Regions from separate parts of the Ancylobacter sp. GW821-FHT10E12 genome, predicted to be linked through region 1. Evidence: predicted binding sites of a transcription regulator. Region 1 holds the regulator's gene; each other region holds the start of a gene.
The links. Region 1 encodes PhoB, which activates phosphate uptake and scavenging genes when phosphate is short. Its sites were predicted from a motif close to TGTCATNNANCTGTCAT; they were not measured.
Positions count from the first base shown of each region.

Region 1 (2,198 bases):
GATTCCGTGCAGGCGCTGGTGAAGCGCGACACCGAGCTCGCCCAGAAGGTGATCGTGCTCGACGGCCCGATCGACCTCTTGCAGCGCGAGATCGAGGAAAAGGCGATCCTCACCATCGCCCGCCGCCAGCCGCTGGCCGGCGACCTGCGCGAAATCGTCGCCGCCATGCGGATCGCCAACGACCTGGAGCGCATCGGCGACCTCGCCAAGAACACCGGCAAGCGCGTGCTGGCGCTTTCCGGCGAGTTCCACCCGCAGAAGCTGGTGCGCGGCGTCGAGCACATGGCGGGCATCGTGTTCGAGCAGCTGAAGATGGTGCTGGACGCCTATGCGAGCCGCGAGGACGCGCGCGCCATCGAGGTCTGGCAGCGCGACGGCGAAGTCGACGTGCTCTACACCTCGCTGTTCCGCGAGCTCCTCACCTACATGATGGAGGATCCGCGCAACATCTCGCTGTGCACGCACCTGCTGTTCTGCGCCAAGAACATCGAGCGCATCGGCGACCACGCCACCAACATCGCCGAGACCGTGCACTACCTCGCGACCGGCCAGTTGCTCACCGACGAGCGGCCCAAGCAGGACACCACCAGCATGACCTCGGTTCCGTTCCCGTCCTGAGCCGGACGGAACGGCAGTCACGCGCAGCTTGCACGGGGAACGCGATGCCGACCAACATTCTCATCGTCGAGGACGAGGAGCCGCTGACCCTGCTCCTGCGCTACAATCTCGAAGCCGAAGGCTATGCGGTGGAGAGCGTCGGGCGGGGCGACGAGGCGGAGACCCGGCTGCGCGAGACGGTGCCGGACCTGCTGCTGCTCGACTGGATGCTGCCGGGCCTGTCCGGCATCGAATTGTGCCGGCGCCTGCGCGCCCGGCCGGAGACCGAGCGCATGCCGATCCTCATGCTCACCGCCCGCGGCGAGGAGACCGAGCGCGTGCGGGGGCTGGCCACCGGCGCCGACGACTACGTGGTGAAACCGTTCTCGGTGCCCGAGCTGGTGGCGCGGGTGCGGGCGCTGCTGCGCCGGGCCAAGCCGGACCACGTCTCGACGCTGCTGCGCGCCGGCGACATCGAGCTCGACCGCGAGACCAAGCGGGTGCACCGTTCCGGCCGCGAGCTGCATCTCGGGCCGACCGAGTTCCGGCTCTTGGAATTCCTCATGCAGTCGCCCGGCCGGGTCTATTCGCGCGAGCAGCTGCTCGACGGCGTGTGGGGCCAGGACGTCTATATCGACGAGCGCACGGTGGACGTGCATGTCGGCCGCCTGCGCAAGGCGCTGAACCGTCCGCGCCAGCCCGACCCGATCCGCACCGTGCGCGGCTCCGGCTACTCGTTCAACGAGATGTTCGCCCGCGCGCATTGAGCGCGGCCGGCGACAACAGGCGCCGGCGACCTCCACGATATGGCGTGTCGGCGCATCCGGGGGGGCGTCGCGCGGCCATGGCGCCGGTCCGTCGCCGCGATCTTGGGCATGCCGCTTTTCTACCCCTGCGTCGTCGACAGGCGCCCGGCATGTCCGCATAGTGTCGCCCTCACGGCGCCCAGGCGCTTCGGCGGACCGACTGTCATGGCAGCGCAAGACCAAGATCACGAACACGACCACGATCACGACCACGATCACGACCACGACCACGATCACGGCGACCATCCCCACGATCCTCACGACCATTTCCACCGCATCCATTCCGAGCCCGCCGATGCGCTGCTGACCTCGATCGCCGACATCGAGATCAGCGCCCGCGTCAAGGCGCTGGAGGAACTGCTCACCCGGAAGGGTCTGGTCGATCCCGCCGCGCTCGACGCGGTGGTCGATCTCTACGAGAACCGCATCGGCCCGAGGAACGGCGCCAGGGTCGTCGCCCGCGCCTGGACCGACCCGGCCTATCGGGCCTGGCTGTTCGAGGACGCCAATGCCGCCATCGCCGATCTCGGCTTCACCGGCGCGCAGGGCGAGAACATGGTGGCGTTGGAAAACACCGCCGAGGTGCACAATGTCGTCGTCTGCACCCTGTGCTCCTGCTACCCGTGGCCGGTGCTCGGCCTGCCGCCGGTCTGGTACAAGAGCATGCCCTATCGCACCCGCATCGTGCGCGATCCGCGCCCGGTGCTGGCCGAATTCGGCACGCGGCTGCCCGACGGCATGGAAATCCGCGTCTGGGACAGCAATTCGGAAATCCGCTACCTCGTCATCCCCCGC
Region 1 is NZ_JBXASN010000005.1:33,989-36,186, reverse strand. It holds gene phoU (phosphate signaling complex protein PhoU) at 1-618, shown strand, start outside; gene phoB (phosphate regulon transcriptional regulator PhoB) at 663-1,364, shown strand; gene nthA (nitrile hydratase subunit alpha) at 1,569-2,198, shown strand, end outside.

Region 2 (2,198 bases), on a different contig from region 1:
CCCTCGTCGGCGACGACGAAGCGGTTGTCGTCGATCCACTGCACGGCGTCGGGCTCGCGCGGCACGGCGGCCATCTTGCCGGTGAGGTCGACGACGCCGTCCTTCTTCACGTCGATCCTGTCGAGATCGACGGTGCCGGCGGAGAAATGCGCCGTCACCTTGCCGGTGGTCAGGTCGACAATGGCGATGTGGTTGTTCTCCTGCATCGTCACCACCGCCTCGTTGCGGGCGTTGATGTCGACGAATTCCGGCTCGGGATCTTCCGGCGCCACGGCGGCGAGGCCGGTCATGTCGACCACCTTCCTGGCCGCGCAGTCGAGGGCGCCGCCCTGAAGCGGGAAATAGGTGAGGTTGCCGGCGGGAAGCTGCGGGATGGCGCCGTCGTTCTTCTCCTCGTCGCGCTCGTTCTCGATGGCGATGGCGAGGAAGGACGCATCCGGGCTCTTGGCCAGCGAATCGGGCTGGCCGCCGAGGTCGCAGGCGGCCTCGACCTTGCGGGTCGCGAGGTCGACCACGGCGAGGAAGCCCGAGGGCTTCTCCTTCGATTCGGAGGTGACGACGCCGACATAGGCCTTGGAGCCGATCACCACCGCCGAGGTCGGCTCGCCGTCGAGCGCGACGATGCCGGCCGGCCTGGGCGCGCCGGCCTCGGAGATGTCGATCAGGCCGAGGCGCTTGCCGGGGCTGTCGGTGTAGACGAGCGTGCGCCCGTCCTCGGTCACGGTGATGATCTCGGCCGCGGTGCTCGCCTTGGCGTCGGCGCCGGCGGGCAGGTTGTCGATCACGTTGAAGGTGGCGATGCGGTTGAAGCTGGGGGGCGCGGTCTGCGCCATCGCCGCGCCGGCGCCGAGCACCGCGAGCGACACGCCGGCCATCAAAATCGAGCGCATGGAAGGATCCTCATCCTGACGCGGGGTCAGCCCGCTCTGCGGCCTTCAAAGCCGGCGGCGATGACACGCCGATGACAGTTGCGGCGAAAAGGCGGTGGCGGGCCGTGGCGATTGCGACTTTCGTATCAGCCGAAATGTCGCAGATTGACCAATTAGGACTTGCGCTTGCCCCTGGGTCATCGTCTGCTGATCGCATCGGGTCAGAGCGCGAAAAGCGCCGCCCGGCGGGCGTGACGCCCGCGGAGGACACGCCACAGGAGGAACCGCCCCATGACCGATACGTCAGGGAAGAACGCCGACGCGCGCGAGAATGCCACCCCGTCCCGCCGCCGCTTCATCGCCACGGCTGCGGCGGCGGCCGGCGCCACCGCCGTCGCCGTCGCCGCGCCGGCCGTGCACGCACAGGCGCCGATCAAGCTGAAATTCCAGTCGACCTGGCCGAACAAGGACATCTTCCACGAATTCGCCGGCGACTTCGTCAAGCGGGTGAACGGCATGACCGGCGGGCGCGTCGAGCTCGACCTGCTGCCCGCCGGCGCGGTGGTGCCCGCCTTCCAGATGCTGGACGCCGTCTCGGCCGGCATTCTCGACGGCGGCCACGGCGTCGCCGCCTATTGGTACGGCAAGAACAAGGCCTTCTCGCTGTTCGGCACCGCCCCCGCCTTCGGCTGGGATGCCGACGAGCTGCTCGGCTGGGTACGCTATGGCGGCGGCCAGCAGCTCTATGACGACCTCGTGCAGAACACGCTGAAGCTCAACGTGGTCGGCATGCTCTCCGGCCCGATGCCGAGCCAGCCGCTCGGCTGGTTCAAGACCGAGATTACCAGCATCGACCAGATGAAGGGCATGAAGTACCGCACGGTCGGCCTCGGCGCCGACCTGTTCAAGGAGCTCGGCGCGGCGGTCACCATCGTGCCCGGCGGCGAGATCGTGCCGGCCATCGACCGCGGCCTGTTGGAGGGCGCCGAATTCAACAACCCCTCCTCCGACCTGGTGCTCGGCTTCCCCGATGTCGCCAAGGTCTACATGATCCAGAGCTACCACCAGGCGCTCGAATGTTTCGAGATCCTGTTCAACAAGACCAAGTACGGCAGCCTGCCGCCGGACGTGCAGGAGATCATCAAGGCGGCGGCCGACGCCACCTCCTCCACCATGATGTGGAAGGCGCAGGACCGCTACTCCAAGGACCTGGAGGCGATCAAGGCGCGCGGGGTGAAGGTGCTGCCGACGCCCAAGCCGGTGCTGGAGGCGCAGCTCAAGGCGTGGGACACGGTGATCGCCAACCTCTCCGCCGATCCGGTGTTCAAG
Region 2 is NZ_JBXASN010000004.1:62,533-64,730, reverse strand. It holds gene AC1RU4_RS06330 (esterase-like activity of phytase family protein) at 1-890, opposite strand, end outside; gene AC1RU4_RS06325 (TRAP transporter substrate-binding protein) at 1,161-2,198, shown strand, end outside.
Region 2: AC1RU4_RS06330 (esterase-like activity of phytase family protein) is a predicted target of PhoB. The motif match lies at 951-967, and genes of this name have one in related genera.

Region 3 (2,198 bases), on a different contig from region 1:
CCGCTGACCCGCGGCAGCGTGGTGGCCTCCGATGCGTTCTTCCCGTTCGCCGACGGCTTGCTGACCGCCATCGAGGCGGGCGCGACGGCGGTGATCCAGCCGGGCGGCTCGATTCGCGACGCCGACGTCATCGCCGCGGCGGACGAGGCCAATGTCGCCATGGTGTTCACCGGCGTCAGGCACTTCCGCCACTGAGAAGGCGGGAGCCGCCTGCGTGCTTCGAGACGGCCGCTGCGCGGCCTCCTCAGCATGACGAGGTTATTTTCCGAATCCGCGTCATGCTGAGGTGCGAGCCGTAGGCGAGCCTCGAAGCACGCAGGCGCAAGCCGCTCAGAACCGGTAGGTAACGCCGACGCCGACGATCCACGGGTTGAGATCAGCGGTGCCGGTGAGGGCGGTGCCAGCCACGGTGACGTCGAAATCGGGCTGCAGGAACAGCTTCTTCACGTCGACGTTGAAGCCCCAATGGTCGTCGATCATGTAGTCGAAGCCGGCCTGCAGCGCCCAGCCCCAGGTGTCGTGCACGTCGAGCTGGTCGGCGGCGTCGGCCTCCTGGTTGAAGAAGAACGTGTAGTTCACGCCGGCGCCGACATAGGGCTTGAAGGCGCCGAAATCGGTGAAGTGGTATTGCAGGGTGAGCGTCGGCGGCAGCAGCCAGGCCTCGCCGATCTTGCCCAGCCCAGCCAGCGAGCCGGCGCCGTCGATGTCGTGCGGGGTGACGCCGAGGATCAGTTCCGCCGCCCAGTTATCGGTGAAATAGTAGGTGATATCGAGTTCCGGCACCACCGAATCGGAATAGTCGAGGTCCGAACCCGGCACGCCGTTCACCTTGCCGCCGTCCTCCGGGAACACGCCGAGCAGGCGCAGGCGGATCTGCCAGGGGCTCTTCTCCACCACCGGCGCCGGCGCCTTGTAGACCGGAGTGGCGATGTCGGCCGCGAAGGCCGGTGCCGCGAGGGCCATGAGGCCGGCCGCCGAGGCGAGCGTGATGGCCTGAAGAGCCTTGGACATGTGATTTCCCCTGTGCCTGCTGATCCCATGGTTCGCCGTCGAACCGTCTGGATGCTTTGTGAAGCGGCGGGGCGCGGTAAAATTTGATACATCTCAACCGGACGACGCTGCGTCGCCTCGTGTGACGATCCGGCAACAGGGCTACGGTCGTCATCCGGCCGTCAGAAGCCGGGCGGAACGATGTGCCGGGCCGCCGCCATTGCCGGTGGACCCGCAAAGGCAGGAGACGGACATGGGTGTCGAAGGCTTTCTCGCCAGCGAGGACGAGCGCGCGGCGCGCCAGCTGGTGGAACAGGCGGACCTGATCACGCAGGCGACCGACGGGGACATGCCGCCGCGCTTCGCCAGCCGTCTGTTCGGGCGGGCGGTGGCGGAAGATGTGCGGCTCTATACCGCACAGGAACTGGCCGCGCTGGCGCGGCGGGCCTTCGAGCATCTTGCCCGGCGCACGCCCGGAAGCGCGGATGTGCGCGTGGAGCTGCCGGAGCCGGTGGCCGGCGGCGATCGGCTCGGCGAGGCGACGGTCATCGAGATCGTCAATGACGACATGCCGTTCCTGCTCGATTCGGTGATGTCGGCGCTGCATGAGCACAATCTTACCGCCTCGCTGGTGGTGCATCCGATCCTGCGCGTCGAGCGCGACCGGCAGGGCGCGCTGATGGGCATCGCCGCCACCGGGGCGCCGAAGGACCCGCGCCAGAAGCGCGAGAGCCTCATCCATATCCATGTCCCGCGTCTTTCCGATGCCGCGCAGCGCGAGGCGCTCGCCGTCGAGCTGGCCTCCGTGCTCGGCCAGGTGCGTGCCGCCGTCGCCGACTGGCGGCCGATGCTGGCGCAGGTGGAGGCGGCGGTCGCCGAATTGCGCGCCGCGCCGGCCGGCGTGCCGCAGGACGAGGTGGCCGAGGCCATCGCCTTCCTCGAATGGCTGCTCGACGACAATTTCACCTTTCTCGGCACCCGCCATTACGACCTCGGCGATCCGTCCGGCGGCCCGTTCGTCCGCCGCATGGAGGACGCGCTCGGCCTCCTCGCCGACGAGGACATGCGGCTGTTCCGCCGGCAGCTCGACGCCAAGGCGGTCAGCACCGACCTGTCGCGGGTGCTGGCGGAGACCAGCCCGCTGGTGGTCACCCGCTCGCGCACCATTGCCCAGGTGCATCGCCGGACCTGGATGGATGTGATCGTCG
Region 3 is NZ_JBXASN010000019.1:28,184-30,381, reverse strand. It holds gene purH (bifunctional phosphoribosylaminoimidazolecarboxamide formyltransferase/IMP cyclohydrolase) at 1-195, shown strand, start outside; gene AC1RU4_RS21895 (OmpW/AlkL family protein) at 331-1,011, opposite strand; gene AC1RU4_RS21890 (NAD-glutamate dehydrogenase) at 1,244-2,198, shown strand, end outside.
Region 3: AC1RU4_RS21890 (NAD-glutamate dehydrogenase) is a predicted target of PhoB. The motif match lies at 1,160-1,176, and genes of this name have one in related genera.

Region 4 (2,198 bases), on a different contig from region 1:
TGCCAGAACACCACGCCCGGCCCTTCCTCCTGGAAGTGGAACAGATCCATCTCGCGGCCGAGGCGGCGATGGTCGCGCTTCTCAGCTTCCTCCAGCTGGTGGATATAGGCGTCCAGCTCCTCCTGGGTGCGCCAGGCAGTGCCGTAGATGCGGGTGAGCATCGGATTCTTCGCGTCGCCGCGCCAATAGGCGCCGGCCACCTTCATCAGCTTGAAGGCGTTGCCGATCTTGCCGACGCTCGGCATGTGCGGGCCGCGGCAGAGGTCGAACCACTCGCCCTGGCGATAGATCTTCAGCGTCTGGTCGGCGGGGATGGCATCGACCAGCTCGACCTTGAAGGCCTCGCCCTTCTCGGCGAACACACGCTTTGCCTCGTCGCGCTCCCACACTTCCTTGGTGAAGGGGGCGTCGCGGGCGATGATCTCGCGCATCTTCTTCTCGATGGCGACGAAATCGTCCGGGGTGAACGGCTCGTTGCGGAAGAAGTCGTAATAGAAGCCGTTCTCGATCACCGGGCCGATGGTCACCTGCGTGCCCGGCCACAGCGCCTGCACCGCCTCGGCCAGCACATGGGCGGTGTCGTGGCGGATGAGCTCCAGCGCTTCCGGGCTCTCGCGGGTGACGAGGTCGATCTTCGCGTCGGCATTGATGGGGTCGGAAAGGTCGGTCAGCACGCCGTCGAGCTTCACCGCGAGCGATTTCTTGGCGAGCGACTTGGCGATGGAGGCGGCGACCTCGGCGCCGGTGGTGCCGGGAGCGAACTCACGCACGGCACCGTCGGGGAAGGCAAGGTGGATCATTATGGTTTCTCCCGCCCACTCCTGCGAACCACGCAGGTAGGCATTTCAGGTCAGTCACGCGACGCGGCGCCCGGTCGGCGCGCGTAGCGCCACGGCATATACCACACGGCTTTTGGCGGCAATTCGACCGGCACCGCCTCATAGCCCGAGCCGCCCCAGGGATGGCAGCGGCACACCCGGCCCGCGGCCATCCAGCCGCCGGCCCAGGCGCCGTGGCGGCGCAGCGATTCCTCGGCGAATTCCGAGCAGGTCGGCAAATAGCGGCATTGCCGCCCCATGATCGACGACAATGTATAACGGTAGGTCAGCACGAGTCCGCGCAGAACATATTCGGGAATGCGAGCGATGGACTTGAACATTACCATAGATCAACAGTTCGATGCGTTTCTCGTTCCGATGAATAGCTCGGAATTGGGGATGGTGACATGCGGTCGTCATGCTCGGCCGCATAGGGTTGCGCAACGATGCTCAACCTGACGGAGCCTTCTCCATGCGCCTCACACGTCGCGCCGCGCTTTTCTCCACCCTTCTGGTGCTTCTGGCCAGTCCCGCCCTTGCCGATGGCGGCAATTACATCACCCATGAGCAGCTCGACCTGACCAAGGTGCTGGCGCCGCCACCGGCCAACGACTCGCCCGTCACGCGGGCGGAGATCGAGGGGCTGCTGGTCATCCAGCAGGCGCGCACGCCCGAGCAGGTGGCGGCCGCGCAGGCCGACGTCACCGAGGACGTGTTCCGCTTCGCCAACGTCATGGGTCCCGACTTCACCGCCGGGAAGCTGCCGGTCGCCGCCGCCTTCTTCGCCAAGGTGGCGGAAGACGAAGGCTTTATCGTCGACGCGGCCAAGGACGTCTGGAAGCGCCCGCGCCCGCACATCTTCGACAGCCGGGTCAAGCCGGCGGTGAAGCTGTCCTCGAGCGGTGCCTATCCGAGCGGGCATGCCAGCTTCGCCTATCTCACCGCCGTGGTGCTCGCCAACATGGTGCCGGAGAAGAGCGTGGCCATCTTCGCCCGCGCGGCCGATTTCTCGAACAACCGCATCATCGGCGGCATCCACTACCCCTCCGACATCGAGGCCGGCCGCCTCGCCGGCACGCTGATCGCGGCGCAGGAACTGCGCGATATCAGGTTCCAGGAGGATTTCGCCAAGGCCAGGGCGGAAGTCCGTCAGGTGCTTGGCTTCGGCGGCTGAGATATCCAGGCGGCCGGGTTCCAGGTGGCCGGGTTTCCGGCGGCCGAGGCGCTCCGCAGCGGCGCGGACGGAACCGGCTCCGCCTCTGTGCCGCTGCCAGTCCCTATCCCGGAACCGCCGGTGCAGCCGCGCATTATCCGCAGGTGCGCCGGGCGATGATCGCTGGGTGACCACCGGGGAACCTGCCGCCAATGACCACCATCCTG
Region 4 is NZ_JBXASN010000004.1:108,889-111,086, reverse strand. It holds gene thrS (threonine--tRNA ligase) at 1-800, opposite strand, end outside; gene yidD (membrane protein insertion efficiency factor YidD) at 851-1,159, opposite strand; gene AC1RU4_RS06555 (acid phosphatase) at 1,291-1,992, shown strand; gene AC1RU4_RS06550 (hypothetical protein) at 2,184-2,198, shown strand, end outside.
Region 4: AC1RU4_RS06555 (acid phosphatase) is a predicted target of PhoB. The motif match lies at 1,222-1,238, and genes of this name have one in related genera.